One region of the Peribacillus sp. YIM B13482 genome, then DNA from elsewhere that is predicted to be linked to it. Evidence: predicted binding sites of a transcription regulator. Region 1 holds the regulator's gene; the other holds the start of a gene.
What was found. Region 1 encodes NrdR, which represses ribonucleotide reductase genes. Its sites were predicted from a motif close to AACACNATATATNGTGTT; they were not measured.
Positions count from the first base shown of each region.

Region 2: a site for NrdR is predicted at 5,939-5,956, ahead of ACFX4L_RS03035 (vitamin B12-dependent ribonucleotide reductase). Genes of this name have one in related genera too.

Region 1 is NZ_JBHZPF010000002.1:123,509-140,190, forward strand. It holds ribosomal protein L20 leader region at 1-67, opposite strand, end outside; gene ACFX4L_RS02150 (GNAT family N-acetyltransferase) at 193-687, opposite strand; gene ACFX4L_RS02155 (hypothetical protein) at 739-909, opposite strand; gene thrS (threonine--tRNA ligase) at 1,015-2,946, opposite strand; gene ytxC (sporulation protein YtxC) at 3,360-4,196, opposite strand; gene dnaI (primosomal protein DnaI) at 4,318-5,256, opposite strand; gene ACFX4L_RS02175 (replication initiation and membrane attachment family protein) at 5,243-6,655, opposite strand; gene nrdR (transcriptional regulator NrdR) at 6,720-7,181, opposite strand; gene speD (adenosylmethionine decarboxylase) at 7,450-7,830, opposite strand; partial or broken gene ACFX4L_RS02190 (IS5/IS1182 family transposase) at 8,365-8,566, shown strand; gene ACFX4L_RS02195 (glyceraldehyde-3-phosphate dehydrogenase) at 8,761-9,798, opposite strand; gene coaE (dephospho-CoA kinase) at 9,957-10,556, opposite strand; gene ytaF (sporulation membrane protein YtaF) at 10,581-11,213, opposite strand; gene mutM (DNA-formamidopyrimidine glycosylase) at 11,294-12,124, opposite strand; gene polA (DNA polymerase I) at 12,144-14,768, opposite strand; gene hflC (protease modulator HflC) at 14,897-15,829, opposite strand; gene hflK (FtsH protease activity modulator HflK) at 15,826-16,682, opposite strand, start outside.
Region 2 is NZ_JBHZPF010000003.1:15,125-31,806, forward strand. It holds glycine riboswitch at 1-73, shown strand, start outside; gene gcvT (glycine cleavage system aminomethyltransferase GcvT) at 210-1,316, shown strand; gene gcvPA (aminomethyl-transferring glycine dehydrogenase subunit GcvPA) at 1,334-2,680, shown strand; gene gcvPB (aminomethyl-transferring glycine dehydrogenase subunit GcvPB) at 2,673-4,130, shown strand; gene ACFX4L_RS03025 (rhodanese-like domain-containing protein) at 4,292-4,675, opposite strand; gene ACFX4L_RS03030 (lipoate--protein ligase family protein) at 4,879-5,715, shown strand; gene ACFX4L_RS03035 (vitamin B12-dependent ribonucleotide reductase) at 6,105-8,675, shown strand; gene ACFX4L_RS03040 (hypothetical protein) at 8,807-8,992, opposite strand; gene splB (spore photoproduct lyase) at 9,129-10,154, shown strand; gene ACFX4L_RS03050 (patatin-like phospholipase family protein) at 10,238-11,119, shown strand; gene ACFX4L_RS03055 (SA1362 family protein) at 11,141-11,515, opposite strand; gene ACFX4L_RS03060 (DUF1385 domain-containing protein) at 11,654-12,607, opposite strand; gene ACFX4L_RS03065 (YqhR family membrane protein) at 12,941-13,450, shown strand; gene aroQ (type II 3-dehydroquinate dehydratase) at 13,546-13,992, shown strand; gene ACFX4L_RS03075 (M24 family metallopeptidase) at 13,993-15,054, shown strand; gene efp (elongation factor P) at 15,081-15,638, shown strand; gene spoIIIAA (stage III sporulation protein AA) at 16,386-16,682, shown strand, end outside.

The DNA.
Region 1 (16,682 bases):
AATCATGACCTGTTAACTGCATTGCTTGCGTCAACCAGGTGAGAAGCGGGTGCTTCTTCTTTTCCTCAAACACGTATTCAATTCACTTTAGAAATATATCATAAACACTGATGACTTGTCAAATGCTATTTTATACGTTTTTCACAACAAAATTAATATTATCAGACATTCTGTTATTTGACAATACGTTTTTTAAAGTAATTTAGACAAATAGTATTCGTCATGATAGCTTTCATCGAAAAATAATGAGTCCCGTTTCGTTCCTTCTAGTTCAAAACCCATCTTTTTATAAAGGGAAAGTGCCGGTTCATTGTTGGCAATAACGGTCAATTCAAGGCGCCGGATTTCATATTCAAGTGCTTGCTCCTCCATTTGTTGAAACAGCTTCGTACCGACTCCTTTTCCTCTCTCTTGTTCGGAGATGCCGATAACAATTATGGCAGAATGCTTTGTTCTGCTAAGATTATTGCCCAATAAGATGAGATACCCTATCAAGTCGTCGCCGCTTGCTGCAACGAGGAAAACGGAGCGGGGGTTATTTTCAATTTGCTCGATTTGCCTCTCCAATTTACTCTCCGTTGCTTTTCTTTCCCCCGGGTTGTACAACATGAACCCGGAATCTTCAACATGATTGATCAGAGCTGCCAATTTCCCTGCATCTTGCCCCGTAGCCTTTCGAATTTCCATCTCTTCCACTCCCTCTTTTTTTACAGGCCATACGGATAGAACCATCAAATGTTAAGAGTTTTCTTTCGCCTTTTTCCTTTTCTCAATGGTGTCCCAAGAATATAGAGCTATCCAAAAAATCAGGACCGGGACAATCGCATATTGCCGATAACCATCCAATAACAATAAGATGATGATGGCAAGGAATGTTGGCCCAAATAGATAAGAAAATTTCTTTTTCATGCTGACCCTCCTTTTCATTGCCGGACATATATTCACATGATGGTTTCATTTTATCATGCCTTAATTAAAAAGAGGGACACAACGATATGTGCCCCCCTTTTGCTGTTAACGGCTTACTTCCGCTTTAATCGCCGCAACAAAATCTTCAAAAGCGATTGTTTCCGATTTTTGTTCACCGTATTTTCGTACATTCACACTGCCTTCTTTGGCTTCATTGTCTCCAACAACCAGCATATACGGGATTTTTTGCATTTGTGCTTCACGGATTTTATAACCGATTTTCTCGTCACGTGTATCCAGGTTGACACGAATGCCTTGCGCTTTAAGTTTTTCCTGCACTTCTTTCGCATAATCCAGGTGCACTTCAGGTGAGACCGGAATCACTTGTGCTTGGATAGGTGCCAGCCAAGTCGGGAATGCTCCCTTGTATTCTTCGATCAAGTAAGCGACGAAACGTTCCATTGTGGAAACGACCCCGCGGTGGATTACAACCGGACGGTGCTGCTTGCCGTCTTCACCGACATAATTAAGATCAAAACGTTCAGGGAGCAAAAAGTCAAGCTGAACAGTGGAAAGCGTTTCATCTTTCCCTAAGGCAGTACGAACCTGGACATCAAGCTTAGGACCGTAGAATGCCGCTTCACCTTCCGCTTCAAAATAATCAAGACCAAGTTCATCCATAGCACCTTTTAACATGCTTTGTGCTTTTTCCCACATGGAATCATCATCGAAATATTTTTCTGTATCCTGCGGATCGCGATATGACAGACGGAATGAATAATCCTTGATATCGAAATCTTTATATACTTCCTGAACCAGGTTCACAACACGCTTGAACTCTTCTTTGATTTGATCTGGACGGACGAATATGTGCGCGTCATTCAATGTCATCCCACGTACACGTTGAAGGCCGGAAAGGGCACCTGACATTTCATAGCGGTGCATCAAACCAAGCTCGGCAATCCGGATTGGCAGTTCGCGGTAGCTGTGGATACTGTTTTTATAGACCATCATGTGATGCGGACAGTTCATCGGACGCAGGACAAGCTGTTCGTTTTCCATTTCCATGACAGGGAACATGCCGTCCTGGTAATGATCCCAGTGTCCAGAAGTTTTATAAAGGTCCACGCTTCCCATTACAGGTGTGTAGACATGGTCGTAACCAAGGCGTTCTTCCTTATCCACGATATACCTTTCGATTGTCCGGCGGATGGTCGCGCCTTTTGGCAACCACATCGGCAATCCTTGTCCCACTTTTTGTGAGCTCATGAACAAGTTCAATTCTTTACCGATTTTACGGTGGTCACGTTCCTTCGCTTCTTCGAGGAAACGCAGGTGTTCGGCTAAATCTTCTTTTTTATAGAAAGCCGTTCCGTAAATGCGCTGAAGCATTTTGTTTTTGCTATCGCCTCTCCAGTATGCACCAGCGATGCTCAATAGCTTAAATTCTTTGATTTTTCCGGTTGATGGAACGTGAATTCCACGGCAAAGGTCAAAGAATTCCCCTTGCTCATAGAGCGTTACTTGCTGATCGGCTGGAATCGCATCGATCAACTCCAGTTTATACTCGTCGCCTATTTCTTTAAAACGGGAAATGGCCTCATCACGACTCACTTCGATGCGGGAAATTTCCAAGTTTTCGTTGACGATTTTCTTCATTTCTTTTTCAATCAATGGCAGGTCTTCAGGAGTCAATGATTCCTCCAGATCCATATCGTAGTAAAAACCGCCCTCAATGACTGGCCCTACACCGAATTTGGCGTTTTTGTACAAACGTTTGATCGCTTGTGCCATCAAGTGTGCTGTACTGTGACGCAATATTTCAAGAGCATCCGCTACGTCCTGTGTTACGATTTCGATTGTGCCGTCTTGTTCAATCGGGCGTTTCAAATCATATAATTCACCATTGAATTTTCCAGCAATGGATTTTTTCCTTAAACCAGGACTGATGGATGCAGCGATTTCTTCAGTTGTTGTGCCTTTAGCAAACTCCTTGACAGCTCCGTCAGGAAAAGATATTTTCAGTAATTCAGACATTCCGTTTCACTCCTTCTTATTGTTCAAACAAATTAAGGGTTTTTGATTCCATTACAACACAAAAAGCCCGCCCCTGTATAAAACAGGGACGAGCTTAGTAATAAATATCATTAACCCGCGGTTCCACCCTCGTTCCATCTTGCTTTTCACGGCAAAACGGCACTTGTAACTTGGTAACGGCAGCTTCCCGTCAGCTCATATTCGCAAAATGCCTGCTTTCCGAGCCGAAGTTTAAAGGTGGTAAGTGTTCCATGCGAATAGGAAGCTTACAGCCTGTTGGCTCCCCTCTCTGATAATCGGCGACTAGAATACCCTTGTCCTCATCATAACTTTTAGTTTTTTAATAGTATGTAGGAAATTATAATTTGTTATACAGTGAAAATCAAGGTTAATTTTCTTTTTACGAAGAAAGATTATTCAAATGCATTTGAAAAGGACGAAAGCGGCAGGACGGTCGCCCGTTCTTCGAAAATCCTTGAAATGGTCTGAATCAGCCCTTCTTCCTTGTCATCGGTATAGATGCACAAGTTTTCAGGAGCAATCGATAAAAGCGGGGCAAGTATCACCGTATCGAGAAAAAGTGAACTTTTGGCAAGAAGCCTCCTGTCGATCATACTATTGATTTTTGGACGGTCGAGTTTGCTGAATTTCTGATCATAGAAATGAAAACCATCCCGGTTGACCAAGTGAAGCTTTCTTAATTTCGACTCCTGCCCATGAAGGCAATCACGGAGAGTGGCAATGAAATTTTGATAGTCCTGTTCTAGCTTATATTCATCAATCGCCTTGACGACATACTTTTCCAAAGTTTGCTGAAATGATTTTAAACGGAAGGTCGTAAAAGAATCGAATGAAAAAGATACCTTTCCAGCCAAGATGCTTTGAAGTCCTTCCTCAATCAATCGTTTCTCCGTACTGAATGCTTCCTCTTGATTCCTGGCTCTTTCCACCTCGATGATTGATGATGCAATTTCAATGATGGCTTCTATTTCTTCCCGTTCCCGATAAAAAAATTTACCGACTATTATTTGCTCCAGAACAGGAAGCGTCTTTTCTTCCAATAAAAAAGAATGAAATGCATCACGAAGCAGAATTAGCCACTTATCACCTGAAGACTCCGTCATATCCACATGCATGCCTTGTTGCGGAAGAAATCGAATGTATGCTTGAAATTCTGCCCCCAGTGGATGGACAGAAACGAAATCCAGTAATTTCAATGCCTCTGAATCGTTTTGAAACGAAATTTGCACTACGACATCCCCCCTTCCCCCTTGCTTCTTTTTTCATGTATATGGGGATGGGGACGTGTTTAGAAGTGGGATGGACCTTGTAAGAAGAAAAAAGTGACCTCCATTAAGAGACCACTTTTCTTCATCTTCTCCGATTCACGCCATCAAGCTTGACCGGCTCCGCTAAATATTGAATTCTTTCCAGTACCCTGGCCGCCTTCACTTCTTCCTTTTCACCACGCTGTGAAAAGGTCAGGTGATTCTCCAGGCCATTCATGTCAAAATTCGAAGTGAAAAACGTCGGAAGGTTTTCCAGCATTCTAAATTGCAAAATCGGGCCAAAAACCTCATCGCGTCCCCAGCTTGTCATGGACTCCGCTCCAATATCATCCAGCATGAGGATCGGTGCCGTTTTCACCATCTCAATTTTTTCATTGACCGTATTGTCACCTATCGAACCCTTAAGTTCCCTCAAGTAGTCAGGTACATAGACAATAAGGGAGGAAATTTGCCTTTCTGCAAGTTCATTGGCAATCGCACCTAATAAATACGTTTTCCCAACACCGAATTTACCATATATATATAAGCCTTTTTGCCTTTTGCCTGGTTCATACTCCATAATGAACGACATCGCTTTACTTAAAACACCTAAGCGTTTGTTTTGATCATCCGTTTGAGTGAAGTCATCAATGGTCGCCTTTAAAATATCCTTCGGCACGTAAAGGCTGCGGATCAATTTTTCACGTTTCCGCTTTTCATCCTCTGCCAATTTCCGCGGGCAGATTTCATAATGCAGATTCAGGGCCTTCCCTTGAACGACCAATTTGGGATAATACCCCTGCATCATATTGATGCAGCCGTCCAAGCTTGGACATTTATCGCACTTATTGCTTTGTGAAGTGAACTCATAAAGCTTCCCCAAGTTTTTTTCGATCATGTCTTCCGTGACCGTCGAACTGTTGGCATTCAAAAATAACCGCACCTGTTCATCTTCAAAAATCTCCTGTTTCAGCTTTTCATAACGCTGTTGAAATTGGTTTGTATTGGCCAATTTATTCAGGGATCTATTAATCTTTTCCATCGTTCATTTCACCTCCTGCTTTCCACTGCTTCCATTTTTCCTGAAGCTCACGTTTCTGGGCATTCAATTCGGGCTGATCCGCATTCTGCTCTTGCTGTGCTTCTTCTTTTTTCTCAAGCCACTCCGGAACCACTTCTTCCCGTATCGTCTTTTTCCGGCCGCCCTTCGCAGCATTCCTGCTCCCTTGAGCCCAGTCCTGATATTTCCGGTGTTCATTTTTAGCTAGTTCCATCGCCTCGATGACGGTGGAGACCTTCAGCCGTGCCCAATGGCCTGCCAATTTTTCCACATAGCCCTTCGTGAACTTCATATCCGTTTTGAGCATGACATATTCAATCAAGACATTGACGACACCAGGATTCAGCTTTTGGTTGATCATCACGCCCTCCACCACTTTCAAATCACCGCTTGATGGCTCTGCGCCGCCGGACAATTGCATTAGCCGCTCCCGTGGGGATATCGTCTCCAAATGCCGGATTAGCTCTTGTTCCTGTGTTTTCGGTTCTTCTTTTTGGGTCCGTTCACGAATCGGCTGCACCCGATTGACCAGGGAAGGCATGTCTGCCTGCCGTTCGATCTGATACCAGTCCCTTGCCGCCTTCCTGAGCATTTCCTCATCGATCTCATCATCCAATGAAACGGCATCCATTACTAGTTTTTGCATTTCAAGCGGATCAATGCCATATAAAAAAGCAAGTTTGGCAATCGTACTTTTAATTTTCGGGGTAAAGGCCTTTTTCGGTACGATCGAAGATTTCATCCCGGCTAATAAAAGTTCAAAATCGAATAAGTTGTCAAATCCCGAAGGCTCGACGCCATCCGTCCGGTCGATATATTGCTGATCAGGAATGGGGTTCCATTCGTTTTTTGCTTCATCCGTTACATATAAAGAGTCCAAATGATCTGATGAGAATACCTCCGCAAAAGATTTAGTCACACCTTCATATTGATCCGTTAAGATATGATCATCACAAAAGAATCTCTTTAACCGGTTGAATTGTGCTTTACCGATCTTTTTGTATAAATAAATATTCAGCATTCCATCCGTGAAGAACTGTTGGGGGGAAAGCGGCGGATTTATCTCATAGATAAATTCCTTTGTCTCATTTTTCGATTTCTTATATACATTCAACAAACCGATTCCCTCAAGTAAAAGCCGGGCTTCGTAAATATCACCTAACTTAAGGCCGATTGTATTCATTAATTGATAATGTGAGGAGGTTTCCGACCATAGCCTGTTTTCCTCCAACTCACTCCATAACGTCATATATAGGCTAATACAGATAGGTCCAATAAGAGGTTGATAAAGTCGGGTAAGTATTTTCCGATCATAATCATGAAGCAGCCCCGCAGATGAGACCAAATATGAATCAGCTGGGAGCAATTCTTGCCAATGCATTGACATCTCCATTCAAACCTTTCAAAAGATGTAGTGAAAAAAGAGCCAAAGTAAATCTTCAGCTCTACTTTCTTTCTTTATTTATTAAATCTTTCAATTCATCGATAAAGACATTGATATCTTTAAATTGTCGATAGACGGATGCGAATCTAACATAGGCAACCTCATCGACTTCTGCCAGCTTGTCCATCACCATTTCGCCGACACTGTCGCTTTTCACTTCCGATATGCCCTGGTTGCGTAGTTCTTTTTCTACATAACTGGTAATTTGCTCTAGTTCTTTCAAGGGAACCGGACGTTTTTCGCAAGCCCTGATTAAGCCACGCAGGATTTTATCACGACTGAACTCTTCCCGTGTACCGCCTTTTTTCACTACAATGAGCGGTGTTTCCTCCACCTTTTCAAATGTCGTGAATCGAAAACCACATGCCTCACATTCACGGCGTCGTCGAATCGATTTACTTTCATCGACTGGCCTGGAATCGAGCACTCTTGTTCCGTTATATTGACATGATGGGCATTTCATCATTATCAGCTCCGTATTTTATGTAGGACTCCCCTATCTAAATGTTCCCCAAGGAATTACTTTTCTATCTTAATCTTATATTAAAAGGAACGGCCAGTACAAGTAAAAAGTGTAACTTCCAGCAGCAGGCACTTTTTGTCACGCACTAGAAGCACCGTTATCAAAGTCTTTGTGCACTGGGATACTTCCCCTTATAAATTGAAGCAAGATCTGATTCATTGCATTAAAAAAGAGATGCACCCATGGCATCTCTGTGTATACGTGTTTTTTATAGGGCACTTATATTGGCTTTTTTCATTTGTACAGGACCTAATCCACGTGGTAATTCTATGTTCTCGCGTGTTTGCGCATTCAAAGCTTCTGCAATATAATCTGCCGCAATATTCGGATCCAAGTTACCGCATGTATAGACATCAATGCTGGCATAGCCGTGTTCAGGAAAACTGTGAATCGTTAAGTGTGATTCAGAAATGATGACAACCCCACTAACTCCTTGTGGAGCAAACTTGTGAAAGGCAACTTCTCGTACCTCTGCACCTGATTTTAAAGCAGCATCAACAAAAATCTTTTCAATCAAATCGATATTGTTCAGTTTCTCAAAGTCACAACCCCAAAGTTCAGAAATTACATGTCTACCCATAGTTTCCATAGTGTAAGCAGTTTCCATATTAAGCTTCCCCCTTACCATGATTAAAAAATAAGTCTGATAACTACCACGGGGGAAAGTTAGTCCAAAGAGGTCCTAACCCTTTAAGTAGCCATCATGCAAACCGCTTTTGAAGAAGTTCACGATTCATAGTATATATGGTTTAAATTTTTTTTGCAACTCCAAATTGAATTTTTGGATAGATAAACTTTTTATGTAATAAAGATATGGGGGAGGTCCCAATGTGGGGCAAATTCTGTTTTCGTGTGTTTATTCAGCGCCATAAGGCAGCCAGAAATTGATGATCAATGAATTAAAAATAGTCTGCTAAAAAAATTTAGCAGATAGACAAACTCGATAATAATTGAGTTTGTCTACTGTTTTTTATGTTTTTAATATTTGGCCGTTTATTGGAACGTGGGGCACTCGCTTTCCGCGGGCGGTCCGCCATTGCGCCTGTGGGGTCTCCCTTTGACGCGCTTTTCCCGAAAGGAGCCTCGAACACCCGCTCCAATCAACTTTGTTTTAAGATAGAATCCTTTTACCTATAGTCTATTTAAGGCAGAGAACAAGGGGATTAAGGACAGTTCAACTAATCCTGAAGAGTAGCTACTATGTGAAAGATGAACGAACAAAACAAGTTTGCCTATTCGTTTCATGCAGCATCGAACTTCAATGCATTTTTGTCGGGGACGATACGCATGATCGTCATATCTTAGAGCCTCTGGTTGAACCAGTGAATTCCAGAAAGTTCGAAAACCAGGAGAGTTTCCGCAGATGCAAAGGAAAAGCATGGTATGCGCTGGGTCACTATTCTCTCTAACTGCTTCAAATCCAATAAAAAATCAAAAAGGTTTCGGAATGTGACCATTCCGAAACCTTTTTGTCTACAAACTGGGCCCGCTAAAAAATTTAGCAGGCTCGATTTTTTCATTATTTTACTGATAATTCAACTTCGGAGGTTTTTTTCAACTCGGATGCAACTAATTTTACAAGGTCCACTACCCGGTTGGAGTAACCCCACTCATTATCATACCAAGCCAGGACTTTAACTTTCCTGTCACCAATCATCATCGTTGTCAAACCATCGATGATGGCAGAGTGAGGATTAGTTTTGAAATCACTGGAAACCAAAGGTTCCATCGTGAATTCCATGATTCCTTTAAGTTCATTTTCTGAAGCGTCGATGAACGCTTGATTCACTTCATCAATCGTGACATCACAGTTTAAATCCACAACAAGGTCGACTAGGGACACATTAGGTGTCGGTACGCGTATCGCCATTCCGTGAAGCTTGCCTTTTAATTGAGGCAACACCAATGAGATCGCTTTTGCAGCTCCTGTGGTCGTAGGAATGATGCTTTCCGCAGCGGCACGAGCACGTCTTAAGTCTTTGTGCGGGTTGTCGATATTATTTTGATCATTTGTATAAGAATGTATCGTTGTCATTAAACCATTGTTAATGCCGAATTTCTCATCAAGCACTTTTGCAACCGGTCCAAGACAGTTAGTTGTACAAGATGCATTGGATATGACAAAATGCTTGTCAATTTCCAGAACTTCCTGATTGACGCCCATGACAATGGTAACGTCTTCATTTTTACCTGGTGCTGATAAAATCACCCTTTTTGCCCCTGCCTCTAAATGAAGAGCCGCTTTAGAACGATCATTGAATTTTCCAGTAGCTTCAATTACAATATCTATGTTCATCTCTTTCCAAGGCAATAGCTTTGGATCGCGGTTATTTATCAATTGTACTCGGCGGCCATTCACTACAAGTGAATCATCTTCCGCTATAATGATACCGTCGAATTTACCATGTATCGTATCATACTTTAGTAAGTGTGCTAAAGTTTCAGCAGGATAGCTTGCATTAATGGCAACAATGTCCAAACCCTCATCTAATATGGCCTTTCGGAAAACCATTCTTCCAATTCTCCCAAATCCGTTAATTGCTATTCTTGAATTCATTGTTCGGACCCTCCTGAAAATATTAATGTTATACTTATTACCTCTCACATGTAATTAGTATAACATAATTAGATTGAAATGTGCTAATAAAAATGCGGATTGTTTTATTTTTTCAACACAAAAGGAAGAAACCCGAAGATTTCTTCCTTTTATCACAACTATATGACATGCCATTCGCTAAGCAGGGCCTTCACCTGCTTCTTCGTTTCCTTAATGTCCCCATTATTATCGATGACGGCATCCGCTAAAGCCTTTTTATCAGCCAAGGGCATCTGAGAATGGATCCTGGCAAGCGCATCCTTCTCAGATAGACCATTCCTGTTCATTAAACGTTCCAATTGAACTTGTTCATCGACATATATCAAAAGCGTCTTTTCCACCATGAATGTCAGCTTACTTTCAAATAAGAGCGGAATATCCATGAATACCGTTTCTTCCCCTGCAGCGAGTGCCTCTTCCGTTTTGAGGCGCATCCAATTCCTGACGGCAGGGTGAACGATGCCATTCAATAGCAATCTCTTTTCCTGATCATGGAATATTATCGACCCCAGCTTTACGCGATCTATATTCCCATCCGCCAATAAGATATCTTCTCCAAACGCCTCCACAACTTGATGATAGGCGTCTTCACCTGGCTCAACGACAGCACGGGAAGCCAGATCTGCATCTACAATCGTGAATCCGAGTTCCTGTAAATAGAGGCTGACACTGCTTTTCCCGCTGGCGATGCCTCCAGTGATTCCGATGATTTGTCCCATATGCTCCCCCTTTTAAACCATGTATCATAACTTGAATAAGCCGATTATAATTAATAGTACACCTGGAAGAAAGGTTAAATGCTGGACAACTTTATTATTCGAAAGCAATTTCCCGCTTTGCAGTCCGCTCCAAATGAAAATTGAACTCATAACAGCGATGCATACTGCGAGGATAATCGGTGAAATCCCGATCATGGCTGCTCCGACTCCAGCCCCGAACGCATCCAGTGAAAGTGCAAACCCCAAGACAAGCGCTTCAACACCCGTAATCGTACCTGATTTATCAAAATCGGCATTCAATGGTTTTTGTAAAATATTAATGGCTACCCCAAGTGATTTAATTTCAAAATTAAAGATGATCTTTTCATGATATCTATCATCTTTCAAATCTTTGTCAGGCCTAAAGTATTGGTATACCATCCAGGCACCAAGAAAGATGAGGATGATGCCCCCGGTTTTTTCAGCCGCCCCGATAGATATGAGCTGACTGATGAATTGACCGATGACCATCGCTATGCCTAAACTCAAAGCAGAACAAAATGAAATGACCGCTATTGACTTTAAGGGGATTTTCATCTTCCGCATACCAAAAGTCAAACCTACGCCAAATCCGTCAATACTAACTGCAAAAGCAAGAAAAATAATTTGTAGCCACATCGGAATATTACTCCTTCCCTTCTCGTTGCTACCCTAGTATATGGTAGGAGCCCATCCGATGTGTTTTTAAAAAACATTAGTTAAATAAGCGGCTGGCACAACGGGCAAATATGTGTGCCGCGTCCTGCAACAACCAGCTTTTCAAGTGGCGTGCCGCATGTTTTGCATTCCTCACCCTTTCGTCCATAGACATTCAGTTCCAACTGAAACATGCCGATTTGCCCTTGAGAGTTGAGGTATGAACGAATCGTACTCCCACCCTTTTCCACCGCTTCACCCAATGTTGCAATGATTTCCGCATGCAACTTTTTGATTTCCTGCAAGGATAGTGAAGAAGCTATTCTCTCCGGATGGATACCGGAACGGAATAATGACTCGTCCACATATATATTCCCAATTCCAACGACAACCGTTTGATCAAGGAGAACCGGCTTGATTTTCCTGTTGGTTTTGGCCAATTTCGCACTTAGCCCCTCGACAGTAAATTCTTCAGATAACGGTTCAGGTCCTAAATGCAGCAGCGGCAACCGCTCAAACTCTTCTCCTTTGGCAAACAGGTGCATCGTTCCGAATTTCCGGACATCCCTGTACCGAAGCTCACTGCCATCCGTGAAAGTGAAGATCACATGTGTATGCTTATCGTATGGCTCTTCTTTTGGATGCACCCCGTATTTCCCCTCCATCCTTAAATGCGAAACCATCGAATAATCATCCAAGGTGAAAATGAGGAACTTGCCCCGACGACCTATACTCTGAATCGTTTGCCCTCTTAAAGCATCCTGAAACTGTTCGACAGGCTCAGGCGCTTTAATGATCTTTGGCCAAAAGACGGACACTTCCTTGATCTCTTTTCCAAGTACGAGCTGCTCTAACGTTCTTTTGACTGTTTCCACTTCTGGAAGTTCTGGCATTACAATCACCTATCTTTTATTATTTGGCATCAAACCATGTTGGCCCGAAAGCATAATCCACTTTAAGGGGCACGTTCAATTCAATGGCATTTTCCATTTCCTCCGGAACGATGACCTTAAGGATTTCGAGTTCCTCGGGAGGAGTTTCAAAAATCAATTCATCATGCACCTGAAGAAGCATTCTCGTTTTCAGCCCTTCACTTTTCAGGCGCTTATTCATATTTATCATCGCAAGCTTGATGATATCCGCGGCACTGCCTTGAATCGGTGTGTTCATCGCTGTCCGTTCGGCAAAGCTCCTGATGTTGAAATTCCTGCTTGTAATCTCAGGTATATAGCGCCTTCTTTGCAGCAAAGTCGTGCTATACCCTTTTTGACGTGCCTCATGTATACTTTCTTCCATATATTCCTGAACACCAGGAAAGCTCCTTAAATACTTCTCGATGAACTCTCCAGCTTCTTTTCTCGTGATGCCAAGACTTTGCGATAGCCCGTAGTCACTTATACCATAAACGATTCCGAAGTTGACGGCTTTTGCTTGGCGCCTCATGTTCGACGTGACTTCCTCCGCCTTTACATGGAACACATCCATCGCTGTCCTTGTATGGATGTCCATCCCGGCTTGGAATGCTTCCACCAATCCGCTGTCATTGGCGATATGCGCCAGCACGCGTAACTCGATTTGCGAATAGTCCGCAGCAAAAATGATCCAATCCTTTTCGGAAGGAATGAAGGCCTGCCTGATTTTCCTGCCTTCTTCCAGTCTGATAGGGATGTTCTGCAGGTTGGGATCTGTAGAACTTAATCGGCCGGTTTGGGTCAATGCTTGGTTGAACCGGGTGTGCACCTTGTCCGTTTTAGCATTGACCACTTTGAGCAAGCCTTCAATATATGTGGATTGCAACTTACCAAGCTGGCGATACAGTAATATTTCCTTAACGATATCATGCTGGCTCTCCAGTTTTTCCAGTACATCGGCTGAAGTGGAATAACCTGTTTTGGTTTTCTTCATGACCGGAAGCTCTAACTTTTCAAAAAGGATGGCCCCAAGCTGTTTAGGTGAATTGATATTGAAAGCCTCTCCAGCCAAATCAAAAATTCGTGCTTCAATGGTTCTTAAGCGAATGGCTAATTCCTGCCCCATGTTTTTCAGCCGGCCTATATCCACCTTGATGCCCTGCCATTCCATATTAGCCAGGATGATCGACAAAGGCAGCTCCAGTTCCGTTAACAGATGATATTGCTCGAACTCTTGCAGTTTATTGATCATCGGTTCTTTAAGAGAAAGGATTGCCTTCGATTTTCTGGCGATATGCTCGCTCAATTCAGCTTGCCCAGGAATCTTCCGTTTTGCACCTTTCCCATAAAAAACATCATCTGTCTCAAGACGGATTGTACCTTGTGTTTTCGTGATTTCGGCCACTTCATCCACTGACTCTGCCGGATCTAGGATATAGGATGCCAAAAACACATCAAAATCGATGCCTTTTATTTCGACGCCTCTATGACGGAGTGCAACAACCGTACGCTTCGCATCGAAAACCGTTTTCTTTTTTGTTTCATCCTCTGCCCAGGTTTTAAATGCCGCGGAACTCAGAGCATCATCTCCATGGAAGTAAAAATGACCTTGTTCATTACTGATGGCTATCCCTATAATATCTGCACGATGATAATTATCTTCTAAAGTTTCAACATATAAAGCACTTTCATCTGCAAACATTCCTTCTGACATTTCACCCGTGTGAACCTCTATCTTTTCCTGTTCAAGCGGTACACTTTCCGTTACATCCAATTTATCGAGCAAAGTCGAAAAGCCTAGCTCTTTATAGAATGAGATGACTCGTTCCTGATCCATGCCGCTGTACTCGGTCTCGTTTACAGAAACTTCAAGCGGCGCTTCCCTCGTTATTGTAGCCAGCTCTTTACTTAATAGAGCCAGGTCTTTATGTTCCTCTATTTTCTCTTTCAATTTTTGTCCGCTTACCTCATCAATCGACTGCAGGAGGTTTTCCACCGTTTCAAATTGATGCAATAACTTAAGGGCGGTTTTTTCACCAACACCCGGTATGCCAGGAATATTGTCGGAGGCATCTCCCATCAGCCCTTTTAAATCAATGATCTGAAAGGGGGATAGACCGTATTTTTCATGTATATGCTTTGGAGTGTATTCCTCAATTTCAGTAATCCCCTTTTTCGTAATGGAAACCGTCGTACTAGGGGAGGATAATTGTGTTAAATCCTTATCACCGGAAATGACCTTCACCTCAAAACCATCTTTTTCAGCTTGTAAAGATAGCGTCCCGATAATATCATCGGCTTCATAGTTCTCCAGTTCATACCTTTTTATTTGAAAACAATCAAGCAGCTCACGAATGAAAGGAAATTGCTCAGATAATTCAGGCGGCGTTTTTTGGCGTCCCCCTTTATATTCTTTAAATGAAGCATGTCTGAATGTCGTTTTACCCGCATCGAATGCAACAAGTATGTGCGTTGGTTTTTCTTCTTCAAGAATGCGGTTGAGCATCATGGTGAATCCGTAAACGGAATTCGTATGTACCCCTTTATCATTATTCAAGAGCGGAAGTGCAAAAAACGCACGGTATGCAATGCTATTTCCATCTATGAGTACTAACTTTTTATCCAATTCCGTCTTCCTCCAGTCATACAGGTTTATGTAGTTTTAGCTTCTATTTAAAAACGCAAAAAGCCGTTCATTTTCTTTCTCTATTCTACCATGAGTAGAAGCGGAAAGAAAAATGACGGCAACGGCGATTATTTAGTATTTCCCATTAACAAGCTGGCATATGGGGAATCCGACGGCAGAACGATGACCGTTTGATCTCCAATCGTTTTTTTGTAGGAGTCAAGAGTCCGGTATAGTTTATAGAATTCGGGATCTTTGGAAAACGACTTATTATAGATTATCGCTGCTTCCCCTTCTCCTTCAGCCCTGATAACTTCTGCATCAGCTTCTGCAGTCGAGAGCAATTCTTTCACTTTACGATCAGTATCCGCAATGATACGATTTTTCTTCGCATCACCTTTGGATAGGTACTCTTGCGCTTTCGATTCCCGCTCTGAAATCATCCTCTTGAAGACGGATGCTTCATTTTCGGCTGGCAGGTCAGTCCGCTTTATCCGGACATCCGTCAGGCTGATGCCATAACTGTCCTTTTGGAGCAGTTCGTTGACTTTTTCTGTTATGCGGTCGTTTAAACTTCCCCTGGATGACTTCTCATCATTAATGATTTCATCATAATTCAGCTGGCCCAGCTCTGAACGAACTGCCGAATAGATGAACTCTTCCATTTTCGTTTCGGCATTCTGTAGCGTCCTTGCATTTGTAATCAATTTCTTCGGATCTTCTATTCTCCATACTGCATAGTTGTCGATCAGCATCCGCTTTTTATCTTTCGTATTGATTTCCGCCTCGGATACATCAGAACTCATCTGATACTTCGGCAAGGTCATGACGCTCTGGATGAATGGCACTTTTACCTTCAAACCCGGGGTTTTATCAATTCTTACCACTTCACCGAATTGACGGACGACTTTATATTCGCCCTCTTTGACGATATATACATTGGTGAAGATGATTAGCAGCAACGCGAATAAAATAATGAGGAAAATGCCAATTTTCACGTAGCCTCTCCAATGAAAATCACCTTTTTTCAACTCAGAGAAATCTATTATTTTCCCACTCATTGTTTAGCGCCCCCTTCCCCCGCCGCTTTTTCTTCCGTTGCATTCCCTTTTTCCGTTTCTCCTTCTGGAGCAGTGGATTCATCAGGTGCAGGCATTTTTTTCGTTTCCTCTTTTTCAAGCGAGCGAAGCGGCAAGTACTTCATTGTGTTTCCATCATCATTCATGATATAAAGCTCCGCATTCGGCAATACTTCTTCAAGGGTCTCAATAACAAGACGGTCCTTCGTAATCCCCTTATTGCCCTTATACTCACTTAGTAATTTTTCAAAGACCGCTACATCCCCACGGGCAGCTTCCGTACGGGCAGCTTTATCCCCATTGGCCTGTGATATGATGGCGTCTTTTTCCCCTTCCGCTTCATTCATCCGTTTATTTTCATATTTATCCGCTTCGTTTATTTTCGTATTGGCCGTTTCCCTGGCATCCGTTACATTGGTAAATGCCTTCCGGACTTCTTCATTCGGTAACTCCACATCCTGGAGTTTAACCGCAGATATCGAAATTCCGACATCATATTTCTCCATTAGCTGTGACAGCAATCCCCATACATCCGCTTCAATTTGCGCTTTACCGGATGTAAGTGCATCATCTATTTTCGTGCTGCCGATAATGCTCCGTAAGGCAGCTGAAGTCGTATCATATAATATTTTCTCTGGATCATCTGCATTGTATAGATATTTTGGAGGGTCTGTGATTTTCCACTGAACAACTAGGTCGGCTAGCACAATATTTTCATCACCCGTAATCATCTTGGTCTCACTCGGGTAATCCTTCACCTTTCCATCCTCTTCCTTATATCCAAACTTAAGGCTGAATGTTTCTTTCGATAATTTTTCAACCGATTGAATCGGCC
Region 2 (16,682 bases), on a different contig from region 1:
CGCCGCCCGTTTGGGACGGCCACCAAAGGGGAAAACCTATTATATAGGTAAACTTTCAGGTTTCAGGACAGAGAAAAAGCTCAAACGGGCTTTCTCTGTCCTTTTTTGTGCTTTTTTCACATCATGAATCAGAATATCTGATGCGTAAGGTCAAAAAGCTTTGATAATGAAGCCAATTTAATTTTAAAAAATCTGAGGGGGGTCATTTTTTGACCAATTTAAAAAGAACACCACTATTTGAGGTTTATCGTGAATACGGAGGGAAAACGATTGATTTTGGCGGCTGGGAACTTCCTGTCCAATTTTCGGGTATAAAGGACGAACATGAAGCCGTACGTACAAAAGCGGGTCTGTTCGATGTATCGCATATGGGGGAAGTTGATGTTAAGGGTCCTGGGAGCCTTTCCTTTTTACAGAAGATGCTGACTAATGATATATCAAAGCTGCAAACGGGCGGTGCCCAATATTCGGCCATGTGTTATGAAAACGGCGGGACGGTTGATGATCTCATCGTTTATAAAAGGGCGGAAGACGACTATCTGCTCGTGGTCAATGCAGCGAATACAGAAAAAGATTTCGATTGGCTGCAAGCTAATCTAACGGAAGATGCCCAAATTACGAATGTATCGAGTGACTATATACAGCTTGCACTTCAAGGACCATCTGCAGAGAAGATATTGCAAAAACTTTCAGAAAATACTGCCTTAAGTGAAATTGGATTTTTCAAGTTCAAGGAGAATGTCATGATAAATGGTATCTCCACGTTGGTATCCCGTACTGGATATACTGGTGAAGATGGTTTTGAAATATATAGCGACAGTGAAAACGGCCCTGCCCTTTGGAAGGCGATAATGGATGCCGGAAAGGAAGAAGGGATACAGCCGATTGGTTTAGGTGCTCGTGATACCCTGCGTTTTGAAGCGAAACTGCCGCTGTATGGGCAGGAGCTTTCAGCGGACATTACTCCAATAGAAGCCGGGATTGGTTTTGCGGTAAAAGTGGATAAGGAAGCCGATTTTTTCGGGAAAGCCGTTCTTGCTGAACAAAAGGAGAAAGGGGCACCCCGGAAGCTTGTGGGAATTGAAATGATTGACCGTGGCATTCCTCGTCATGGGTATAAGGTCTACAGCGGGGACAAAGTCATTGGGGAGGTCACGACTGGTACCCAATCACCAACGTTGAAGAAAAACGTAGGATTGGTACTTATCGATAAGGAATATTCGGTGCTGGATGCGGAAATTGAAGTGGAAATCCGTTCCAAACGTTTGAAAGCCGTTATAATACAAACACCTTTTTATAAAAAACCACGTAAATAGAGGGGAATGGTCATTAGATGAAACATCGTTATTTACCCATGACAGAGCAAGATAAACAAGAAATGCTGGAAGTTATAGGGGTACCTGCTGTTGAAGAACTTTTCAATGATATCCCTGAAAGTGTTCGCTTTCAAGGAGAATACGATATCAAGCCTGCTAAATCGGAACCTGCATTAATGAAAGAATTATCAAGGCTTGCTGCCAAGAATGCGGATCTTAAAAATTATGCTTCCTTCCTTGGTGCGGGTGTCTATGACCATTATGCACCGGTCATCGTCGATCACGTTCTTTCCCGTTCTGAATTTTATACGGCTTATACTCCCTATCAGCCCGAAATTTCACAGGGTGAGCTGCAAGCCATCTTTGAATATCAAACGATGATTTGTGAATTGACGGGTATGGATGTAGCTAACTCCTCCATGTATGACGGCGGGACTTCGCTGGCTGAGGCGGCCATGCTTGCTTCAGGTCAGACACGGCGCAAGAAGATTCTCATTTCAGGAGCAGTTCATCCTGAATCAAGAGAAGTTGTGAAGACATATGCCAAAGGGCAACGCGTGGAAGTGATTGAAATTCCTTATAAAGACGGTGTGACGGACATGGCTGCTTTAAAGGAATTAATGAAAGATGACATTGCAGGAGTGATTGTGCAATATCCGAATTTTTTTGGCCGGATAGAGCCATTGAAAGAAATGGAAGAAATCATTCATGGCGTCAAGTCCATGTTTATCGTTTCCAGTAATCCGCTTGCACTGGGGGCTTTGACACCCCCAGGTTCACTCGGTGCAGATATCGTAACGGGAGATGCTCAGCCATTCGGCATTCCAGCGGCATTTGGGGGACCTCATTGTGGATATTTTGCCGTTACTAATAAACTTGTTCGGAAAGTTCCGGGCCGGCTCGTCGGTCAAACGGTGGATGAAAATGGAAAAAGGGGGTTTGTGTTGACACTTCAAGCTCGTGAGCAGCACATTCGCCGTGATAAGGCCACATCCAACATTTGTTCCAATCAAGCGTTGAATGCCTTGGCAGCTTCTGTTGCAATGACGGCGCTTGGGAAAAAGGGTGTCAAAGAAATGGCCGTGCAAAATATTCAAAAAGCGCACTATGCGAAAAAAGCTATAAAGGCAAAAGGGATAGAAGTGATGTTCGACGGTCCTTCGTTTAATGAATTTGTCATTAAACTGCCTGCTTCGTTTTCAGAAATCAATAAAAACCTTTTTGAAAAAGGGATGATTGGCGGCTTCGATTTAGGGACGGTTTATCCTGAGCTGAAAGACCATATGCTGGTTGCGGTAACGGAACTTAGAACAAAAGAAGAAATCGATGCACTTGCGCAGGAATTGGGGGATCAACATGAATAATCAAGATCAATCACTCATTTTTGAAATCAGCACTTCCGGTCGAATCGGGTACAGTCTGCCAGAAATGGATGTTGCAACTATTCCGCTCGAAGAAATTCTTCCTGCCGACTACATCCGTGAAGTAGAGGCAGAGCTTCCTGAGGTGTCCGAACTGGATATCATGCGTCACTATACAGCACTTTCCAAACGGAATCATGGGGTGGATTCGGGTTTTTATCCGCTGGGTTCATGCACGATGAAATATAATCCGAAAATAAATGAAAATGTGGCACGCTTTAACGGTTTCGCCCATATCCATCCATATCAAGACCCGACTACAGTCCAGGGAGCCTTGGAACTATTATTTGATTTGCAGGAACATTTAACGGAAATCACAGGGATGGATCTAGTGACATTACAACCTGCAGCAGGTGCACACGGTGAATGGACAGGGTTGATGATGATTCGCGCTTTTCACGAAGCGAATGGCGATACAGAACGGACGAAAGTGATTGTACCTGATTCTGCACACGGTACGAATCCTGCATCTGCGACTGTTGCCGGACTTGAAACGATTACAGTGAAGTCCGATGAAAATGGGTTAGTCGACCTTGAAGATTTAAAGCGTGTTGTCGGACCGGATACGGCGGCCTTGATGCTGACGAACCCCAATACATTGGGATTGTTTGAAGAGAACATTTTGGAAATGGCACAACTTGTCCATGATGCCGGTGGGAAGCTTTACTATGACGGAGCCAATCTGAATGCAGTCCTATCAAAAGCACGCCCGGGTGATATGGGCTTTGATGTGGTTCACTTAAATCTCCATAAAACATTCACAGGTCCGCATGGCGGCGGCGGTCCGGGTTCCGGCCCTGTAGGGGTAAAGTCGGATTTGATTCCCTACTTGCCTAAACCGCTTGTTGTTAAACAAGATGAGCAATTCGTTCTTGATTATGATCGCCCGCAATCCATTGGCAGGGTAAAACCATACTATGGGAACTTCGGGATAAATGTTAGAGCTTATACGTACATTCGTTCAATGGGTCCTGATGGCCTTAAAGCCGTCACAGAGAATGCGGTCATCAATGCCAATTATATGATGCGTAGGTTGGAACCATTTTTTGACTTACCATATAATCGTCATTGTAAGCATGAATTCGTATTAAGCGGACGCAGGCAAAAGAAATTAGGGGTAAGGACCCTCGATATAGCAAAAAGATTGCTGGATTTCGGGTATCATCCTCCAACCATTTACTTCCCGTTGAACGTGGAAGAAGGAATGATGATAGAACCGACTGAAACCGAGTCAAAAGAAACGCTGGATGCATTCATCGATGCAATGATCCAGATTGCCAAGGAAGCGGAAGAAACCCCGGAAATCGTTCAGGAAGCTCCGCATACAACCGTTATTAAGCGGCTTGATGAAACTCTTGCTGCAAGAAAACCTATTCTGCGTTATCAAGCATAGACTGATAGCTTACACGAAAAAAATCCCTGCCTGCCGGCGGGGATTTTTCATGTTTATGTAAGAATTCATTAAAGTCGAACAGTTAACTTTCATTTTCCTAGAGCCCGCATGATGCATATGAAGGCTTTTTAATTTAAAAGAGCCCATGCGGAGATGGGGTCTTATTTCTTTGCTTTGATTTTCCCGGTCCACATCTTGAAACCGCCCTTTAAGTGAAAAAGTTCCCTGTAGCCCTTTTTGTATAGCATGGCTGCAGCTCTTCCGCTGATGATTTCGCTTTGAGCGTACAAATATACAGGCTTGTCCGGCCTAATTTCGACCAAGCGGGTTTTCATTTGCGTCATAGGGATGTTTCTTGCGCCTAAGATATGACCATTATCGAAATCATTCGGTTCCCGCACATCGATTAGCTGCACTTTTCTGTAGTTAGCGATAAATTCGTCCTGTGTTAATGTTTTAACGATTTTACGCTGGCGGTACCAATTAAAAAGTGAATACGCAATAACCACTCCTAAGATGATGAGCAGTGTATATAATATTTCCAAACATAAAAACTCCCTTCTACCTTAACGAATACAGACAATCTTTATTATATAATTGCTTTACCCAATAATCAAAAAGAATTTTCATCAAATTCTTCATCGACTTGATAGCACTTTCTTTTTTAGAGTGTTAAAGTCTGTTAAACTACTACATGTGAGTTTTTTGTGGGGTATTGAAAAACAGTCTATTGAAACGAGGGGTAAGGATGACTAAAGAAAAATGGGGTTTTATAGATTCTGGATATTGTTCACCGGCGTTTAATATGGCGCTGGACGAAGCACTGCTAAACTGGCAAAGCAAAGGGGAAATTCCGCCAATCATACGCTTTTACGGTTGGGACCCAGCGACATTGTCGATTGGTTATTTTCAAAAGGCAGAAGCGGAAATCGATATGGAAGAGGTCAAAAGGCAGGGCCTTGGTTTTGTTCGCAGACCAACAGGAGGACGAGCGGTACTGCACGAGCATGAATTGACTTATAGTGTAATCGTTCCAGAATCCTATCCGGGGATGCCAACTACCGTTACTGAAGCATATCGTGTCATTTCTGAAGGAATATTAATGGGGTTCAGGAATCTGGGATTGGATGCTTATTTTGCCGTGCCTAGAACCGATCAGGAAAAAGCAGCTTTAAAAACGCCCAGGTCTTCCGTCTGCTTTGATGCTCCAAGCTGGTATGAACTGGTCGTCGAGGGCAGGAAGGTCGCTGGCAGCGCTCAAACCAGGCAAAAGGGCGTCATCCTTCAGCACGGTTCCATTTTGCTTGAACTTGATGATGATAAGCTCTTTAGCGTATTTAAATTCTCAAATGACAGGGTTAAGGAGAGAATGCAAAAAAGCTTAAAAAATAAAGCTGTGGCCATAAATGACATTGCCGGAAGAAAGGTTACCATCCCTGAAGCGAAAGAAGCTTTTGAAAAAGGTTTTGCCGAAGGACTTTCGATCGAGTTAGAGCCATACGTCCTAACTGAAAAGCAATTGCAGGAAGTGAAGGCCATTGCAGAAAGCAAATATGAAAGCGATGAATGGAATTTCATGAGATAGAAAAAGCAGGATAATTAAAGTGGATAATAAAAAAGTTTTTTCAGATTTGTTTGACCAAATAAGCTATTCCTTGCAGGGATAAGCCCTAAAAGGCATGGGGAAAAAGCAAGGTCCAAATTAATTGAAATCTGATGAAAAATTATTATAAATCGACATTTTCCTCCCTTTTGCTAACTATATTAATTGATTTATCGTTTGACAAAATTAAATGTTATTCAAAACAAACACAATATATAGTAGTTGAAATATTTAATGCGACACTATATGTTGATTTTTGGGTTTCGCTATGATAAATTTAGGGTACTTGTTAAGCGAAACGGACATGTAAGGCTACATATAGATTTGCGGCAGCAAGAACGGATCTTGAAACATATAAAGGAGAGGGAATTATGTCGGTTGTAATAAAAGAAGCTTTAAAGGTTGATCTAGAAAGGTTGAATAAGGATATTTCTTTATTTCCCCAGGTTCACCCTGTAACTGCTGATATGAAAATGGCGCATAAGGGCGTGTCCCGTCTAGTCATGCTTGACCGCTATTCTTTTAAGGATACTGAAAAAATCACACTCTCGGCAGGCGATTTCGTAGTGTTGACGATTAAGGAAGATCCGAAATTCCCGGCAAGGGGTCTCGGTTACATCGTTGAAATAGATTGGGAAACGAAAAAAGCCAAAGTATTGGTGGATGAAGAATTCCGTGGCGTATTGGATAATCCGGAAGAAGTGGAGACGGGGATTGTAAACCGTCCGCTGGATATTATCGAAAAGCCGCTTGAAATATACTATGAACAAATTGCGAAACGTAATGCAACGGGCTTGGCTTCAGTGGAAACCACGGAAGAAAAAAGAACGGAATGGTTCAATAAATTCTATGAAGAACTAAAGAACCTTAATTTTGTTCCGGCAGGACGCGTATTATATGGTGCGGGTTCCAATACGGATGTTACTTATTTCAACTGCTATGTGATGCCATTCGTACCGGATTCACGTGAGGGGATTTCAGAACATAGGAAACAAGTGATGGAAATCATGAGCCGCGGAGGCGGAGTGGGTACGAACGGATCGACACTGCGTCCAAGAAACACTTTGGCCAAAGGGGTTAATGGAAAATCCTCTGGTTCAGTATCATGGCTTGATGATATCGCGAAATTGACGCATCTTGTTGAACAGGGCGGTAGCAGACGAGGTGCACAAATGATCATGCTGGCTGATTGGCATCCGGATATTGCAGAATTCATCATTTCTAAAATGCAAAATCCAAGGATCCTTCGATACCTAGTGGAAAACACTAAAGATGAAGCAATCAAGAAATATGCAACGGATAAATTGAAATTCACGCCGCACACCGAACAGGAAACGGCTATGTATCAAGGAATCATCAACTATAAGGAAATTCCCGGTCTAGGTGGATTTAGCGAAAAAATCATTAGGGATGCAGAGGAAAAGATCCGTACAGGCGGAACGTACAGTGTCCATAATTCTGAATTTCTTACGGGCGCCAACATCTCGATATGCTTGACAAAGGAATTTATGGAAGCGGCAGAACAAGATGCGGAATACGAATTGCGTTTTCCTGATGTTGAAAGCTATGATGCCGAAGAAATGGCTACTTATAATCAAGAATGGCATAAAGTCGGTGATGTTCGTAAATGGGAGGAAATGGGGCACAAAGTCCGTGTTTACCGTAAAATCCGAGCTAAAGAACTTTGGAACTTAATAAACATTTGTGCAACATACTCTGCAGAACCAGGTATTTTCTTTATCGATAATGCTAATGAAATGACAAACGCCAAAGCCTACGGTCAACAGGTCGTAGCTACGAACCCATGTGGCGAACAGCCATTGGCCCCATATTCAGTATGTAACCTTGCTGCTGTCAATTTGGCTGAAATGGCTGATAAAGATAGCAAAACCGTTAATTTCGAGAAACTTAAGCAGACCGTCGAAGTCGGTGTGCGTATGCAGGACAATGTCATTGACGCAACTCCTTATTTCTTGGATGAAAACAAAAAACAGGCACTGGGCGAGCGACGGGTTGGACTTGGTGTAATGGGTCTGCATGACCTGTTGATCTACTGTGAAACGGAATACGGATCTGAAGAAGGAAATATTCTGGTTGACAAGGTGTTTGAAACGATTGCGACTACAGCTTATAAGGCATCCGTGGAACTTGCTAAAGAAAAAGGCAGTTTCCCGTTCCTGATCGGATCAACGGATAAAGAAACCGATGAGCTTAGAACACGTTTCACACAAACTGGATTTATGGAAAAAATGCCGGAAGATATCAGGGAAAGCGTTGCTGCATATGGCATCCGTAACTCTCATTTATTGACAGTGGCTCCTACAGGAAGCACAGGAACGATGGTTGGGGTATCAACAGGTCTTGAACCATATTTTTCCTTCACGTATTTCCGCAGTGGCCGTCTTGGCAAATTCATTGAAGTTAAGGCTGATATTGTTCAGGAATACTTGGACCGTCATCCAGAAGCTGATCCAGAAGAGCTTCCAAAATGGTTCATTTCCGCTATGGAATTAGCTCCTGAAGCCCATGCAGATGTTCAATGTATCATTCAACGCTGGATTGACAGCTCGATCAGTAAAACGGTCAATGCTCCAAAAGGATATACTGTCGAACAAGTTGAAAAAGTATATGAACGTCTATATAAAGGCGGAGCAAAAGGCGGTACAGTATATGTGGATGGCAGCCGTGACAGTCAGGTTCTCACGCTCAAAGCGGAAGAAAACCAAATGGACGAGCAGCTTGAAATGGACGAATTGACAGATGTGGAAGTAAAGAAAAAAGTCGTATTGGTCGATACGATAAATGAACTGCGTTCGACGAATGTTACGATTGGGTCGGAAGTGGGCAATACTTGCCCGGTCTGCCGTAAAGGCGAAGTCCAGGAAATGGGCGGATGTAATACTTGCACGAATTGCGGAGCACAATTAAAATGTGGGCTATAAGCTATTAGAAGGGAAGTCGTTAAGTGTGCTGAAAAGCTAATCTTAACGGCTTTTTTTTAAATAGATCGGGCGAGTAGATTTTAAACTTATTAAAAGAGAAAGCCGAATCCGGCTTTCTCTTTTAAGTTCATTCAACCATTTTCATTTTGTTGGCCTATTTCCTTTTCGGCCAGGTATTGGTTTCCATCCTTCAATACCGAAAATTCATCGACCGAGTCTCCAGGGATATTCCTAGGATTAGGATATTTATTATCTGTTTGGACGGTAATCGTTTGTTTCCCCATCCCGTTTGTCAAGAATTCTCGTTTATTAGCCATTTTGCATCTCCTTCATTTGGATTTCCAATTAAAAACAATCATGAGGATAACAGAATAAAGAAAAACTATCCTTATTAATAAGATTGTCTAGTTCGATTGAAAGTATGAACAAATCCATAAAAGAATGGAGAACGAAATGAAACCATTTATGCCACAGTTAGTATATATCGAGCCTAGGGCATTGGAATACCCGCTTGGCCGGGAATTGAAAAAGAAATTCGAGGATTTGAATATTGAAATCCGTGAGACAACATCACATAACCAAATTAGGGATCTTCCTGGAGAAAATGATCAGCAAAAATATCGTGTCGCCAAGTCGACGCTTGTGGTGGGCATCAGAAAAACATTGAAATTCGATTCTTCAAAGCCATCTGCTGAATATGCCATCCCTCTTGCTACCGGATGTATGGGGCATTGTCATTATTGTTATTTACAGACGACACTCGGAACAAAGCCATACATTAGGACATATGTGAATCTCGAGGAGATTTTTGAGGCAGCTGAAAAATATATCAATGAGAGAAAGCCTGATATTACTCGTTTTGAGGCGGCCTGTACGTCAGATATCGTTGGAATTGATCATTTGACACATTCGTTAAAAAGGGCTATAGAGTATTTTGGAAAAAGTGAATATGGGGTTTTAAGGTTCGTAACTAAATTTCATCATGTCGACCACCTGTTGGATGCTGAACATAATGGAAAAACGAGATTTCGGTTCAGTATAAATTCACGTTACGTAATAAAGAATTTCGAGCCCGGAACTTCGAGTTTCGAGGAAAGAATGGAAGCGGCACGTAAAGTGGCAGGTGCCGGGTATCCCTTAGGTTTTATCGTAGCTCCAATATATCGTCATGAAGCATGGAAGGAGGGCTACCATGAATTATTCGAACGGTTAAGTGAGGCGTTAAAAGGGGTGGATATCCCTGACTTGACTTTTGAACTAATCCAGCATCGATTTACGGGCCCTGCTAAAAAAGTAATTCAAAAAAACTATCCGAAAACAAAATTGGAACTGGACGAAACGAAGCGCAAATATAAATGGGGCCGATATGGAATTGGCAAATATGTTTACCAAACCGAAGAAGCCGCAGAACTGGAAACGACCATTCGTGGGTATATAGCGGAATTTTTCCCTAAAGCGGAAATTCAGTATTTTACCTGATGAAGGCATTTTCCATATAAAACTGTCATAAATCGCTCTAATCCTGCTTAGAAATGTAAAGACCGGATTAGGGGAGGGCAGCTATGATTATTGACGGCGTTTTTTCCGGAGGTGGGATAAAAGGCTACGGTTTAGTGGGTGCCCTGCAGGAATTAGAGGAGCGAGGATTTGTATTCCATAGGACAGCCGGTACAAGTGCAGGTTCCATAATTGCAGCTTTCGTAGCCGCTGGGTACACAGGAAAAGAAATGGAACAGCTTTTTCTTGATATAGATTTAATCGGCATGCTGGATAAAAGGCGTGGTCTTTTGCCTATCCCGCTTGCCAAGTGGCTCCTTTTATACTGGAAACTGGGCCTTTATAAAGGTGACGCTTTGGAAGCATGGATTGCCGCTAAACTTGCCGAAAGGAATGTAGTCACCTTTAAGGATGTTCGGCCGAAATCTCTCCGTATCATAACCTCTGACATTACACATGGGAAATTGGTGGTACTGCCTGATGATTTATCTAACTATGGAATTGATCCGATGACTTTTCCAGTGGCAAAGGCAGTAAGAATGAGTTGTAGCATCCCCTATTTCTTTGAGCCAGTCAAACTTGATGTCGGAAAAAGCAGGGTCCTTTTTGTTGATGGAGGTGTGTTAAGCAATTTTCCAATGTGGTTATTCAATTCAGATCATGTAAGAAAGGAACGGCCGGTCATAGGCTTGCGACTAAGTGTCGATGAGATATGGAAACCGCATGTGGTGGATAATGCGCTTGAATTGTTCTCCGCACTATTCAAAACGATGAAAGATGCCCATGATGCACGTTATATTTCCAAGAAACACGTCCAGAATATTGTATTTATCCCGATGAGGGGAATATCTGCAATGGATTTCAATCTGAATGATGAAAAAAAGGGAGAATTGATGAATCAGGGCAGACAGTGTACGAAAGAATTCCTTAAGAGATGGTCATATTAATAATCATAAAAAATCGGGCTCTTAAAAAGAAGCCCGATTTTTCTTTTTATTCTTTTTTCCTTCAATGACGGTTAAGTGACTATCCGTTTTCTTTCTCACTTTTATTTTTTTTGATGATTTTGCTGCAGAAAAGCTAGCCACATTATCCTTTTTCGAAGTTCGGTTTTTTAGCCTTTTTTTCGATTGGCGTGCAGCCTTTCGGAATGCTTGCTGCTCTTTTTTTACTGGTTTTCCCTTTGTTAATCCGGTATAAATCATATAAATAATCCCTGCGACAATGGCTATTATGAGAATGTTTCTAAAAAAGCCAATCGGGTCATTAAATAGTCGGCTCATTAGTCCGAGGACTCCGAGGGCAATGATTCCGTATATCATGAAAGATATGAAACGTTTCAACAAAGACACCTCCTTAAGAGCATCATAAGCATTTTTTGCTTATTTTAAACATTACCCATGTAAAATACTAGAAATTAATGAAGATTATTCCCTTAATTTAGTATATGACTTTTCATCATCAAAATGTGTATAGGTGTTTTACACAATAACATCGGATTCTAAACCTTTTTCGGTCTTTTTTTCCATCCTCAACAGTTCATGGAAGGATGCCAATGCAACTTCGACTTGATCGTCGGTAGGGGCTTTGGTTGTCAATAACTGAAGCCAAAGGCCAGGATAGCCAAGGTAACGCAGAATTGGAATATCTCTTACTTTGTTGGTCAACTGCAATACCTCGAAGGCTATGCCAAGCACTACGGGGATAAGCAAAACGCGATCCACGACACGGAGCCATAATGGATCGATTGGAACAAGCATATAGACAAACATGCCAACAATGACTGTAAATAAAATAAAGCTGCTGCCACAGCGATAATGAAGGCGTGAACTTGCCTGCACATTTGCTACGGTCAATTCTTTTCCGCTTTCAAAGCAATTGATCACCTTATGCTCTGCACCGTGATACTGAAAGACCCGCTTGATCAATGGAGTCATGGATACTAAGTAAATGTATACCAGCAATAATATCAACTTGAACAAGCTTTCGATTAAAACCTGGGCCATATGGCCGCTGAAGATGGGTCTTGTCAATTCGGCAAGAAATACGGGAATCAAAGTGAAAAGCAGCTTCCCGAATAGGAAGGAAAGGACACCGATTACGGCAACTCCAAGCCATACACTTAATTTAGAAGATTCTTTAGTTTCTTTTTTCTTTTCGTCCCGCTTTTCCCCTTCTTCTTCTTCATACTGTTCAGTGGAAAAGTTCAGATGTTTTGAACCGATGGCACTTGACTGTATCAGTGATACGAGACCCCTTAGAAACGGTACTTTTTTTAAGCGGTTGACAACAGGTTTCGTTTCACGCGGCAGATGATAATATACAATCGTTGAATCTTTGCGGCGTACCGCAGTGACTGTGTGATGTTTACCGCCAAACATGACGCCTTCCACAACAGCCTGCCCTCCATAAACGGGTTTTTGGACCTCAGACATTTCTACACCAACCTAATAGTTATTCACGTAGCTCTCTCTTGGGTGCTAACATGTTTATTATCAAGTATCACAAGGGATAAAGTCGGTCTCCAAAATTTAAATGGCGGCTTTATCCCTGCAATTACTTTATGAATGTTGAATCACAGGAAGGTAGTATCCTGTGTACATTATAAACTTCAACAGAGGATGGGTATTTTCCTCTGAAAAAAGTACATTATTTATGATTTAATCATACAGAATAAATCACAAAACCTCTAGTGATTCTCCTCCCTAAGAATAAAAAAAAATAGTTCTATTTAACAAAGGGCATACTACGTAGCGGAGGTGCTTGATATGTCTTCTAATGTAAATGGACAAATTCAACAGGAAAATCAAGGTGCGATCTACAATGTACTAGCTATCGGTTTTGTTGGGGGGGCTGTAGCCAGTTTAATTGGAATCATAGCCCATTATGTTAATTTTATGGGGTTTAGCCCAAAATTCATACTTACGTCGTGGTCGAATATGGTCTGGATCGATCACTGGCTTGGTACGGTAATGACCATACTTTTGTTCGGAATTTTATCCGTGGGGATCGCTTTTATCTACTATAGTCTTTTTAAAAGGATGAAGAGTATCTTTTCGGGTATTTTTTTTGGAGTGGTTTGCTGGGTTTTGCTGGTATTTGTCCTGAAACCGATGTTCGCCGATTTGCCAACCATTTCAAAAATGTCGTCAAATACGATTATAACCAGTGTCTGCATTTTTATTTTATACGGTCTTTTTGTAGGGTATTCCATATCATATGATCATCAGGAATATCTACGTCAAAAAAACAAGGCCGAGAAGCAATCGGAAAGCTGATTGCTTCTTGGTTGTAAAAAAGTAGTAAGACAATTTGTAATTATGATAGAATGTTCATGGAAAGCATTCTTTTAATGATGAGCAGGTGTTTGATGATGACAAAAATCTTACTAATCAATGGTCCGAATTTAAATCGCTTGGGGAAGCGGGAACCTGCGCATTATGGATCCTTGACACTTGCGGATGTGGAAGCTCTATTACATCAGCAAGCTCAAGGGTTAAATGTGGAACTAACCTCATTTCAAACTAACCATGAAGGGGCGATTATCGACAAGCTCCATTGGTCAGAGGATCAGGGGATCGACGGGATTATCATTAATCCTGGAGCTTTTACTCATTATAGCTATGCGATTCGTGATGCAATAGCCGGAATTGATGTTCCAGTTGTGGAAGTGCATATTTCGAACATACATGCCCGTGAAAGCTTTCGGCATGAATCGGTGACCGCGCCGGTATCGGCGGGACAGATTGTCGGCTTGGGGATACACGGATATGAATTGGCGTTGCAGGCGATCACAAAGATTGCAAAGGGGAGAAAGTAAATGAATAAACTAATGCGCTTAAGAGCCTCAATGGAAAAGGTGGGCATTGATGGTTTATTGATCACCAGTACATATAACCGCCGATTCATGACCAATTTTACCGGAAGTGCAGGCGTCGTCCTGATTTCCCAAAATGAAGCTAAATTCATCACTGATTTCAGATACGTGGAACAAGCAGGAAAGCAGGCTACGGGCTATGAAATCGTCCAGCACAAAGGAACCATCACCGAAGAGGTCGGTAAGCAAGTAAAAGAAATGAAGATCGGCACACTGGGCTTTGAGCAAGATCATCTGACTTTTGCCACATATAAGGCATACGAAGCGGCCATTGAAGGACAACTTTTGCCGGTGTCTGGAGTTATTGAGAATTTACGCTTGATAAAGACTTCATCAGAGATTAAGATATTAAAGGAAGCGGCTGCTATTGCTGACGCTGCCTTTACACATATTCTGGATTACATGCGTCCAGGGATTTCAGAACTGGATGTATCCAATGAACTTGAATTCTTTATGAGGAAACAGGGGGCAACTTCCTCTTCCTTTGATATTATCGTAGCATCTGGCGTAAGGTCAGCTCTCCCGCATGGAGTTGCTACGGATAAAATCATTGAAAAAGGCGATTTTGTCACATTGGATTACGGAGCATACTATAACGGGTATGTGTCTGACATAACTCGGACATTAGCAGTTGGCAAGCCGAGTGAAGAACTTATTAACATTTATGACATTGTTTTAGAAGCGCAACTGCGCGGAATGGCTGGGATTAAACCTGGGATGACGGGCAGGGAAGCGGATGCACTAACTCGTAATTTAATTGAAGAAAAGGGATTCGGGCAGTATTTTGGACATTCGACTGGACATGGAATCGGTCTGGAAGTCCATGAAGGTCCTGCATTATCCTTAAGGTCTGATATCATTTTAGAACCAGGTATGGCCGTAACCGTCGAGCCGGGCATTTACCTACCGGGTGTTGGCGGAGTTCGGATTGAAGATGATACAATCGTTACAATTGAAGGTAACGAAGCACTTACTCATTCAACGAAAGAGTTAATCATTCTGTAAACATGTACATGTAGGAGGACAAATTTATGATTTCTGTAAACGATTTTCGCACGGGTGTTACGATTGAAGTAGATAATGGAATTTGGCAGGTTATTGAGTTCCAACATGTTAAACCTGGTAAAGGTGCAGCTTTTGTACGTTCTAAACTTCGTAATCTTCGTACAGGTTCAATCCAAGAGAAAACATTCCGTGCTGGTGAAAAAGTCGCTAAAGCACATATCGAAAACCGCAAGATGCAGTACCTTTATGCAAGTGGTGATAGCCATGTATTCATGGATAACGAAACATATGACCAAATCGAGCTGCCAGCTTCAAGCATTGAACGTGAATTGAAATTCCTTAAAGAAAATATGGAAGTCCATATCATGACTTTCCAAGCCGAAACACTTGGGGTAGAGCTTCCAAACACTGTAGAACTGGAAGTGGCGGAAACTGAGCCGGGAATAAAAGGCGATACATCTTCAGGCGGAACGAAATCAGCCGTACTTGAGACGGGCCTTTCGGTTCAAGTTCCATTCTTCATCAACCAAGGTGACAAATTATTGATCAATACAAATGAAGGCTCTTACGTATCACGTGCATAAATGAAAGAAGGCCGAGATTAATATCTCGGTTTCAGTTGTAGACAAAAAGGTTTCGGAATGGTCTCATTCCGAAACCTTTTTGATTTTTTATTGGATTTGACTTCATGATGACGCAGATGATCTGCTTCTTCTTGCCAAATATGGCGTGTCACTACTTTCTGATGGTCTTTACTTTCTGTACACTGTGATAAAAATGAACAAGTTGTACAAAAGGATATGTGATTTGTACTCACGATAGCCCTCTTTAATCTCCATTTTACAAGCTGGCACCAGCCGGTCTAAAGTAATCATTTCAAGCTTATGCCGCTGAATAGAATCATGTTTTAAAAAGAATCCTTATCACCTCAAGTTTTTTTCTATTTTAAAAGACTGTAGGTCTATCTTAATGTTAAACCAAAGTTGATTGGTAACGGAAGGTACGAGACTCCTGCGGGAAAAGTGTGTTCAAGGGAGACCCCGCAGGAGCAATGGCGCCGAGGGCGGACCGCCCGCGGAAAGAGAGTGCCCTACTTTCCAATCAACGTCCAAATTGTACAAGCCATAAAAAACTTAGACAAACTCGCTTTCTTCGAATTTGTCTACAGCTTGAGATCGAGATTAATTTCTCGGTCTTTTTTTGGTTTTTTTTAGATTCCGAAGGATATAAAAAAGTTCAATAAATGGTCTGTTTCTTTATTAGCCTGTCATCATTACGGTCTGGTCGGCATATATTTTATTGAAAGTGGTGTATACAGGAGGATTGTCAAAATGGAAACGATTCTTTCATTTTTACCGAAAAAATTATACGAGCAACTCCGGAGCATGACACCGATGATGATCGAGAAGATGGAAGAGCTGCGGATTCGCGTTGGAAGGCCGCTTGAGGTCATTGTGGGTGGGGAACCTTTCTTCTTTTCCTATGAAGTGACCCATTCGGATGCAGATCAATTATTGAATCAAATCGGTCAATTTTCGTTATATACACTTGAGGAAGAATTAAAGCGGGGATATATAACTATAGCGGGCGGACACCGGGTGGGTCTTGCTGGCAAGGTGATCCTGGAA